Pueribacillus theae: one gene and its partner. The protein of the gene in region 2 binds, or shares a complex with, the protein of the main gene of each other region. Links are inferred from orthologs where the notes say so. Each region holds a gene or a part of one and is shown on either strand. Other genes may lie near its edges.

The links. Proteins that work in one complex are often made in the same cells at the same time.
Region 1: the proteins of secY (region 2) and secG are in contact, whole or in part, in a crystal structure (PDB 5AWW), measured with the Thermus thermophilus proteins. The link is inferred for Pueribacillus theae from one-to-one orthologs. Residues at the interface, in WP_096411648.1 of Thermus thermophilus: Leu14, Gln16, Arg17, Phe20, Ile34, Pro35, Pro37, Ile72, Arg108, Arg109, Asn112, Gln113, Arg116, Ile117, Ile120, Pro145, Gly146, Trp147, Phe152, Phe155, Val156, Val159, Thr160, Val162, Ala163, Gly164, Ala166, Leu167, Trp170, Glu173; in WP_223903268.1 of Thermus thermophilus: Tyr5, Ile9, Tyr12, Leu13, Ala16, Leu19, Val20, Val23, Leu24, Gln26, Glu27, Pro28, Gln30, Gly31, Ala32, Asp34, Leu35, Met36, Gly37, Gly38, Ser39, Ala40, Asp41, Leu42, Phe43, Ala45, Arg46, Val48, Tyr53, Thr56.

The regions. Positions count from the first base shown.
Region 1 is NZ_QCZG01000007.1:19,177-23,329, forward strand. Bases 1-2,868 are described here. They hold secG (preprotein translocase subunit SecG), read right to left. Parts: upstream 1,616-2,868; coding sequence 1,385-1,615; downstream 1-1,384. Other genes in these bases: rnr (ribonuclease R), read right to left, coding at 1-369; DCC39_RS04920 (alpha/beta hydrolase), read right to left, coding at 485-1,234; eno (phosphopyruvate hydratase), read right to left, coding at 1,691-2,868. Also shown: more of eno, read right to left, coding at 2,869-2,974; gpmI (2,3-bisphosphoglycerate-independent phosphoglycerate mutase), read right to left, coding at 2,998-4,153. UniProt on the Bacillus subtilis protein: Involved in protein export. Participates in an early event of protein translocation.
Region 2 is NZ_QCZG01000004.1:78,928-84,399, forward strand. The notes cover bases 667-3,568. They hold secY (preprotein translocase subunit SecY), read right to left. Parts: upstream 2,810-3,568; coding sequence 1,523-2,809; downstream 667-1,522. Other genes in these bases: map (type I methionyl aminopeptidase), read right to left, coding at 667-845; DCC39_RS03435 (adenylate kinase), read right to left, coding at 842-1,495; rplO (50S ribosomal protein L15), read right to left, coding at 2,809-3,249; rpmD (50S ribosomal protein L30), read right to left, coding at 3,289-3,477; rpsE (30S ribosomal protein S5), read right to left, coding at 3,491-3,568. Outside these bases: DCC39_RS03425 (KOW domain-containing RNA-binding protein), read right to left, coding at 1-83; more of map, read right to left, coding at 99-666; more of rpsE, read right to left, coding at 3,569-3,991; rplR (50S ribosomal protein L18), read right to left, coding at 4,012-4,374; rplF (50S ribosomal protein L6), read right to left, coding at 4,403-4,939; rpsH (30S ribosomal protein S8), read right to left, coding at 4,968-5,366; DCC39_RS03475 (type Z 30S ribosomal protein S14), read right to left, coding at 5,397-5,472. UniProt on the Bacillus subtilis protein: The central subunit of the protein translocation channel SecYEG. Consists of two halves formed by TMs 1-5 and 6-10.

The sequences.
Region 1 (4,153 bases), on a different replicon or contig from region 2:
ACCCCGTTCAACAATGCGTATAACGACGCCTTCAGGCCTTGTTCCGGATGATTTTTGGTTCAAGCGAACGATAACCGTATCTGAATTCATCGCTCCATTTAAATCGGACTGGGTAACATACACATCAGGCAATCCGTCTTCTTCTGGTATGATGAAGGCAAATCCTTTTGCGTTTCCTTGCACCTTCCCCTTCAGTAAGTTCATTCGCTCTGGAACGCCATAGCGATTGCTTCTCGTTCTTACAATCAATCCGTTATCTTCTAAGTAATTCAGTGTCTTGACAAAATCTTTGAATTCACTTGAATCGCTTAAGCCAAACGCTTCTTCTAGTTCCCCTACTGTAAGCGGCTTGTATGCTTCTTCACGCATAAATGCCAGGATTTGATCAGCTTTCTCTTTATTCAATCTTTCACCCTCCTTTTTTCTATGTTTAACTAATTTAAAGCTATGTAAACGATCGGAATAAAGATTTGATGCATAAGTGCTACTTGCTTTGCCAATCAAGGCCTTCTAAAAACGCATAAACATCCTCTTGAAGCTGTTCCTTTTCTTTCCCAAGCGTAATGACATGGCCAGACTCTTCATACCATTTGATTGTTTTATTTTCAGAGCCGACACCGTTGTAGATTTCATCTGCGCTTTCCGTATTAATCACTTGGTCTAGGCGTCCTTGGGCAACAAAAACCGGAACAGAAATTTTCTTCAATCCGTCCCTTACTTCCAAATTAAGCTCCTGCAACTGCTTCAGCGTTGCCATTGGCGTTTTGCGAAAGGCTTCCATTTCTTCTTCAACTTGCTCTTTCGGTTTTCCTTCAAGCTCTTTATATTCCTTCGCATAGCGGACAACCCCTTCAAACATCAATTCCTCGCTCTTAAATGTTGTTGGGGAACACATTGTAAAAAGTCCCTTTACGTTTTCAGTGTAACCCAATTTCAGTGAAAAAACTCCGCCAAGCGAAAGGCCGCCGACAGCAATTTCTTCATACCCCTGATCTTTCAAAAATTGATAGCCTTCCATCACGTCCTGCCACCAGTCTTCAGGCCCTGTTTTCACAAGTTCTTCAGGCGGAACGCCGTGCCCTTTATAAAGCGGTGCATGGCATGTATACCCCCGTTTTTGCAAATAGCGGCCAAGCATCCGGACGTCTGCTGTATTTCCGGTAAACCCGTGCAAAAGCAGCACGGCGCGCTCTCCTGCTTCAAATGTAAATGGCTTTGGCGGAATAATTCTCATATGGATCTCCTCCTCGTATACTCCTAATCGTACTTTTCCCCAAATTCATATTAAAAAACAGCAGGGAAAAACCTGCTGCTAAACAAAAGTCTATAAAAGTAACGTTGAACTGGTTTGTCATGTAAACCCCGAAACTTTTTGAATAACATTTTACACTAAATAAGCTACGGCTATCGCCAAAAGGAAAAACAAAACAGAAAGAACCACTGTAATCCGAACCAATAGCGCATCAATACCGCGCGCTTTTTGTTTGCCAAAGAGCTGTTCCGCTCCGCCGGAAATGGCACCAGACAGGCCAGCGCTTCTTCCTTGCTGCAAAAGGATGACTCCAATTAAGCAAATCGCTACGATAACAAGCAAGACCAAAGCAACAGTATGCATCGTATTTCCTCCCATTCATACGAGACTCTTACTAATGAATGTATCAAAAAGAGAAGCCTCTGTACAGAGGCTTGCTTACTTTAAATTATAGAAAGCGTTTGTTCCTGGATATTGAGCAACAGATGCAAGCTCATCTTCGATTCTGAGCAATTGGTTGTATTTTGCGACCCGGTCGGTTCTTGACGGTGCACCTGTTTTAATTTGGCCGGCATTTGCCGCAACTGCAATATCCGCAATCGTGCTGTCTTCCGTTTCACCTGAACGATGCGAGATGACAGCAGTATAGCCTGCACGTTTCGCCATTTCAATGGCATCAAACGTTTCTGTTAACGTACCGATTTGGTTTACTTTAATTAAAATGGAGTTGCCGATCCCTTTTTCAATGCCTTCAGACAGCTTTTCTGTATTTGTAACGAACAAGTCGTCTCCAACGAGCTGGACTTTGCCGCCAAGGCGGTCAGTTAATTTCTTCCAGCCTTCCCAATCATTTTCATCAAGTCCGTCTTCAATGGATACGATTGGATATTTTGAAATGAGTTCTTCATAGAAATCGATCATTTCATCGGATGTTTTCACTAAACCTTCGCCGGCAAGATGATATTTTCCGTCTTTATACATTTCCGATGACGCAACATCCATCGCAAGCTTTACTTCTTCTCCTGCCTTGTATCCCGCTTTTTCAATGGCATCCATAATCGTTTGGAGGGCTTCTTCATTCGAAGCTAAATTCGGCGCAAAACCGCCTTCATCACCGACCGCGGTGTTGTACCCCTTGCCTTTCAGTACAGCTTTCAGCGAATGGAAAATTTCTACGCCGCAGCGCAGCGCTTCAGCGAACGTCTCCGCTCCGACAGGCATAATCATAAATTCTTGAATATCAACGTTATTATCGGCGTGCTCGCCGCCATTTAAAATATTCATCATTGGGACAGGAAGCTGCTTTGCGTTAAAGCCGCCCAAATAAACATAAAGCGGAAGCCCAAGGTAATCTGCCGCCGCTCTCGCAACAGCCATCGAAACGCCCAAAATCGCATTTGCTCCAAGCTTTTCTTTATTGTTTGTGCCATCAAGTTCGAGCAGCGCTTCATCAACGCCAAGCTGATCCAATGCATCATAACCAATGATTGCCGGAGCGATTAGCTTGTTTACATTGTCGACTGCTTTTAAAACACCTTTTCCTAAATAACGATTTTTGTCGCCGTCGCGAAGTTCCACTGCTTCATATTCACCTGTGGAAGCACCGCTCGGAACTAGCGCTCTTCCGACTGCGCCCGATTCCAGCACAACTTCAACTTCAACTGTCGGGTTTCCACGGGAATCAAGTACTTCGCGGCCGTACACATCAGCAATGATAGACATTCGAAACACTCCTTGTTCATCTCTTATTTTATTAACGATTTTCCTGTCATTTCTTTCGGCTGATCTTTGTTCAAAAGGTGCAAGAGGGTTGGAGAAAGATCAGCAAGGATGCCGTCATTCCTTAATTCTACTCCTTTTTTCGTCACAATAACAGGCACAGGATTCGTTGTGTGGGCAGTCATTGGTTTGCCTTCAAGCGTTACCACTTCGTCTGCATTCCCGTGATCAGCCGTGATAATCGCGGAGCCGCCCTTTTGAATAATGAGATCCACAATTTTTCCTAAACACTCATCAACTGCTTCCACCGCACGGATTGTCGGTTTAAGCATTCCTGAATGGCCGACCATATCCGGATTGGCAAAATTTAAAATAATGAGGTCATATTTATCCGCATTGATTTCCGCAAGGAGTGCATCGGTCACTTCATACGCACTCATTTCAGGCTTCAAATCATACGTTGCCACTTTCGGTGAATCAATCAAAATCCGATCCTCGCCAGGGAATTCCTCTTCTTGTCCACCGCTGAAAAAGAACGTAACATGCGGGTATTTCTCCGTTTCCGCAATGCGAAGCTGCGTTAATCCTAACTTGGAAACCGTTTCGCCTAACGTATTGTCCAAACTAATCGGCGGAAAAGCAACTTCTCCGTTTACTGTATCGCTAAAGTGTGTCATACATACATAATGGAGGTTTCTTGGGAACCCCTTCCCAAGATTAAATCCGTTAAATTCATCGTTTGTAAAAACTTGTGAAAGCTGAATCGCCCGATCCGGCCTGAAGTTTACAAAAATAATGGCATCATTGTCTTTAATCGTTGCCGTTGGGCTGCCATTTGCATCGGTAATGACGGAAGGGATGACAAATTCATCAGTAATTCCTTCATCATATGACAGCTCCACCGCCTGTTTGGGATCGGTATAGGCAGGCCCCTCACCGTAAACCATTGCACGATACGTTTTCTCGACTCGTTCCCATCTTTTATCGCGATCCATCGCATAATAACGTCCCGACAGTGTAGCAATCTTGCCAACACTGGTTTCGGCCATTTTCTTTTCGAGTTCTTCGATGTAGCCTAACGCTGATTTAGGGGGAACGTCGCGTCCATCTAAAAATGCATGGACATAAACATTTTCAACGCCATTTTTCGCTGCCATGCCAAGCAAAGCGTAAATGTGCTGA
Region 2 (5,472 bases):
ACAACACAGTAACTATCGGCTTCTCTCCCACGCAACACCCGGACAACTTGCCCTATCTGGGGAATCGATTCCGATTCGCTCACAAACATCACCTTCACTTAGGCTTTTGTTAAAATCTCATGCCCATCATCTGTAATAGCCACTGTGTGCTCAAAATGGGCGCATCTTTTACCATCTGTTGTTACGACTGTCCAATTGTCCGCAAGGGTCTTCACATTACGCGAACCAGCATTAACCATTGGCTCGATGGCAAGGACCATTCCCGGCTTTAATCGCGGTCCCTTTCCCGGCGGGCCATAGTGGGGAATTTGCGGATCTTCATGCAAATCTTGCCCTATTCCGTGGCCAACGTACTCACGAACAATTGAAAATCCCTCAGCTTCAGCATACGTTTGAATTGCATGAGAGATATTTGAAAGACGTTCGCCAGGCTTTGCTTCTTTTAAACCCCGATAGAGAGATTCTTCCGTCACTTCCAATAAACGCATACTATCAGCACTGATTTCTCCTACCGGATAGGTCCAAGCAGAATCACCATGGTATCCGTTATAGTAAGCACCAATGTCGATGCTAATGATATCCCCTTCAAGCAAAACGCGTTTTCCTGGGATGCCGTGCACTAACTCTTCATTTACTGACGTACAAATGCTTCCAGTAAATCCATTATAGCCTTTAAAAGAAGGGATTGCACCTAAAGACCGTATGAATTTATCTGCCACTTCGTCAAGCTGTTTCGTCGTGACGCCAGCATGAATATGCTTCTGTAATTCTTGGTGCGTCAGTGCAACAATTTTTCCAGCTTCACGCATAATCGCAATTTCACGCGGTGTTTTGGAAATGATCATTCAGAAAGGCTCCCGATAAGTTCATCAACATTTCGAAAGACTTCTTCGATTTTTCTGTTGCCGTCAATTGTTTTCAAAATATCTTTATTCTTATAATAGGTAAGCAGCGGCTCTTGTTGTGCGATGTTTACTTCCAAGCGATTGCCCACTGTTGCTTCGTTATCATCTTCACGTTGGTAAAGTTCGCCGCTGCATTTGTCGCAGACTCCCGGACGGGCCGGCGGGTTAAAGATCATATGGTATGTCGCGCCGCAGTTGCGGCATATTCTTCTGCCAGTTAGGCGCTCCATTAGTTTTTCACGGTCAACGTCAATGTGAAGCACATAGTCAATCCCACGGTTCATCTCTTCCAACATCGCATCAAGCGCCTCAGCTTGCGGTACCGTTCTTGGAAATCCGTCAAGCAGGAACCCGTTCTCGCAATCTTGTTTTGATAAACGTTCGCGAACAATCCCGTTTGTTACTTCGTCTGGGACTAAGTCGCCTGCATCCATATAAGCTTTCGCTTGCTTTCCAAGTGGGGTCCCTTCTTTCATTGCTGCACGGAACATATCTCCGGTTGAAATGTGAGGGATGCCATACTTCTCTACAATCATTTCTGCTTGAGTACCCTTGCCTGCACCAGGCAGACCCATTAATACGAGATCCATCTTATCCCTCCATAATAAAGCATTCTTTTATTTTATGAATCCTTTATAATGGCGTTTAATGAGTTGGCTTTCTATTTGCTTCATTGTATCGAGAGCAACACCAACGACGATAAGTATGCTCGTTCCTCCAATTTGTACGCTCGGAGGAAGATTTGCCAACGTCGTAAAAAATACGGGGATGATCGCGACAATCGCAAGAAAAAGAGATCCAACAAACGTAAGACGGTACAAAATACGCGTAATGTATGTTTGTGTGTTTTTTCCGGGGCGTATCCCTGGAATATAGCCGCCTTGCTTTTTAAGATTATCCGCCATTTGCTCCGGATTCACTTGAACAAACGTATAGAAATAAGTAAAACCAATGATCAACAGTGCATAAATCGTCCCGCCAATTGGGTGTGTATAATCAACTGTCTGCACAAGCCAATTCGCAATCTTGCTGTCGCCGAAAAACCCGGCAACCGTACGCGGTGTATAGAATATGGCAACTGCAAAAATAACAGGGATAACACCCGCTGCGTTCACTTTGATTGGCAGATGTGTCGATTGCCCGCCAACAGTTTGGCGTCCTACTGCCCGTTTTGCATATTGGATTGGGATTTTGCGCAATCCTTGTTGAACAAAAATAATCGCAACAACGATAAGCAAAATAGCGATGATCAAGCCAATGGCCTTCACGATGCTTAAAAATAATTGATCTGGGTTTTGAAATTGCTGCAAATAAATTTGTTGGATGCTTGTCGGTATTGCAGCAACAATCCCAGCAAAGATAATGATCGAAATTCCGTTCCCAATTCCCTTTGCCGTAATTTGTTCACCCAGCCACATTAAAAATGCTGTTCCAGCGGTAAGAACTAGTGCGATTAACAAGTAAGTGGACACGCTTGGGTTTGGCACTAACCCGGGGAACAAGTTGTTAAACCCGAACGACAATGCCAACGCCTGAATGAATCCTAGAACAATCGTTCCGTACCGGGTAAATTGAGCAAGCTTACGCCTGCCAACTTCACCTTGTTTCGCCCATTCTGCAAATTTCGGAACAACATCCATTTGTAACAACTGAACAATAATAGAGGCAGTGATATAGGGCATAACTCCCATTGCAAAGATAGAAAACCTCTGTAATGCGCCTCCGCCAAATGTGTTGAGAACACCGAACAAGCCGGCATCTCCGCCAAATTGGAGCACATCTTTATTCACTCCTGGGACAGGAATGAAGGCTCCAATTCGAAATACAATAAGCATAAGGAGCGTAAATAGGATTTTATTCCTTAAATCACTGACCCGGAACATGTTGGAAATTGTCCCGAACATTAAATCACCTCGACGTTTCCGCCTGCTGTTTCGATTGCTTCTTTAGCAGATGAAGAAAACTTATGGGCTTTTACCGTAAGCTTTTTCTCGAGAGCTCCATTACCTAAAATTTTGACACCGTCTTTCAGCTTGCTGATGACGCGAGTTTCAAGCAGCAATTCTGGCGTAACTTCCGTTCCCTCATCAAAACGGTTTAGTTTCTCGAGATTAACGACTGCATATTCTTTACGGTTAATGTTTGTAAAACCACGCTTAGGCAGACGCTGGAATAGCGGCATTTGCCCACCTTCAAAACCAGGGCGCACACCTCCGCCAGAACGGGCATTTTGTCCTTTATGGCCTTTGCCGGCTGTTTTTCCGTTTCCTGATCCGATTCCGCGTCCAACACGCTTTCTTGAGTGACGTGAACCTTCTGATGGCTTTAATTCATGAAGTTTCATCTTGGCACCTCCTTATTCCTATCTGCTGAATCTGTCAATTTACGCTTCGATTTCTTTTACTGTCACAAGATGAGAGACTTTTGCAACCATGCCGCGAATCGCTGGGTTGTCATTGTGAACGACGGTATGATTGAGTTTCTTAAGCCCAAGAGTTGTAACCGTCACGCGTTGATCCTTAGGGCGTCCAATCGGACTACGAGTGAGGGTGATTTCTAATTGCTTAGCCATCGGATTTCCCTCCTTATCCTAACAATTCTTCTACAGACTTGCCGCGCAATTTAGCAACATCTTCTGCGCGCTTTAAGTTTTTGATTCCTTCAATCGTTGCACGCACCATGTTGATCGGGTTGCTTGAGCCGTGTGATTTTGAAAGAATGTCTCCGATCCCGCCAAGTTCAAGCACGGCACGAACAGGGCCTCCAGCGATAACTCCAGTACCTTCTGAAGCTGGCTTTAAGAGAACTTTGCCTGCGCCGAAACGGCCGATCACTTCATGAGGAATCGTTGTGTTTACACGTGGCACGGAAATTAAGTTTTTCTTCGCATCCTCGACCGCTTTACGGATCGCTTCTGGAACTTCTTGTGCTTTTCCAGTTCCAAAACCGACATGGCCATTTTTATCTCCCACGACAACAATCGCAGCAAAACGAAAACGGCGTCCACCTTTCACTACTTTTGCTACACGGTTTACCGTTACTACACGTTCTTCGAGTTCGAGTTTGCTAGCATCAATAGCAGCCATTCTATTCCCTCCTTTTTCGATTAAAATTGCAAGCCGGCTTCTCTAGCTGCATCTGCCAAAGCTTTTACACGTCCATGATAGATGTTGCCGCCGCGATCAAATACGACGTTTGTGAAACCTTTTTCTGTTGCGCGCTTTGCGATGAGTTCGCCTACTTTTTGTGCCGCTTCAATATTTCCGCCATTTTGGACGTCGATTTCTTTATCGAGCGTGGAAGCTGAAGCGAGTGTTACGCCTTTTTCGTCATCAATTAATTGAGCATACATATGTTTCGTTGAACGAAACACATTGAGGCGAGGGCATTCTGCAGTCCCTTTAAGATTCCGACGAACACGAAGATGGCGTTTTTTTCTGTTTTTATTTCGATCGATCTTTGTAATCACTGAGAGCCACTCCTTTCTGTTTCAAAGATTACTTACCAGTTTTGCCTTCCTTACGGCGTACATACTCGCCTTCATAGCGAATGCCTTTGCCTTTGTATGGTTCAGGCGGCCTAACTGCGCGAATATTTGCTGCCAATTCACCGACACGCTCTTTGTCGATGCCTTTTACGATAACTTTTGTGTTCGAAGGCACATCGATTTCGATGTCTTTTTCAGGAACAAATTCAACCGGGTGTGAATAACCAACGTTTAAAACAAGCTTCTGGCCCTGCTTGCTCGCTCTGTATCCGACACCGACTAATTCAAGGTTGCGTTCAAATCCGTTCGTTACACCTTGAACCATATTATTAATCAAGCTGCGCGTCGTACCATGCAGTGAACGGTGATCTTTTTGATCGCTTGGACGAGAGACAGTGATTTCTTTCTCTTGGATATCGATAATCATATCGGCATTGAATGTCCGTGTTAATTCCCCTTTCGGGCCTTTCACTGTGACGGTGCTGCCGTTTTTTGTAACTGTTACTCCGTTTGGGATTTCAATCGGCTTTAATCCTATACGAGACATACGTACACCTCCATTCGTTGACTCTTTTTTACCAAACGTATGCTAATACTTCGCCGCCGATTTGCTGGCCGCGTGCTTCTCTATCTGTTAAAACGCCTTTTGAAGTTGAAACAATTGCAATTCCTAATCCGCCAAGTACACGAGGCACTTCGTTCGCTTTTGCATAAACACGCAAACCTGGCTTGCTGATGCGTTTTAGCCCAGTGATGACGCGTTCGTTATCTTTTCCGTATTTCAAAAAGATCCGAATGATACCTTGCTTATTATCTTCGATATATTCAACGTCACGAATAAACCCTTCTCGCTTCAAAATTTCAGCAATTTCTTTTTTCATTTTTGAAGCTGGAACTTCTAATTTATCAAGACGTACAGTATTCGCGTTGCGAATTCTGGTAAGCATATCTGCAACTGGATCTGTCATGACCATTTCCTATTTACCTCCTTCCCCGAAACGGGATTACCAACTGGCTTTTTTTACGCCAGGAATTTGACCTTTATATGCGAGTTCACGGAAACAAATACGGCACAGTTTG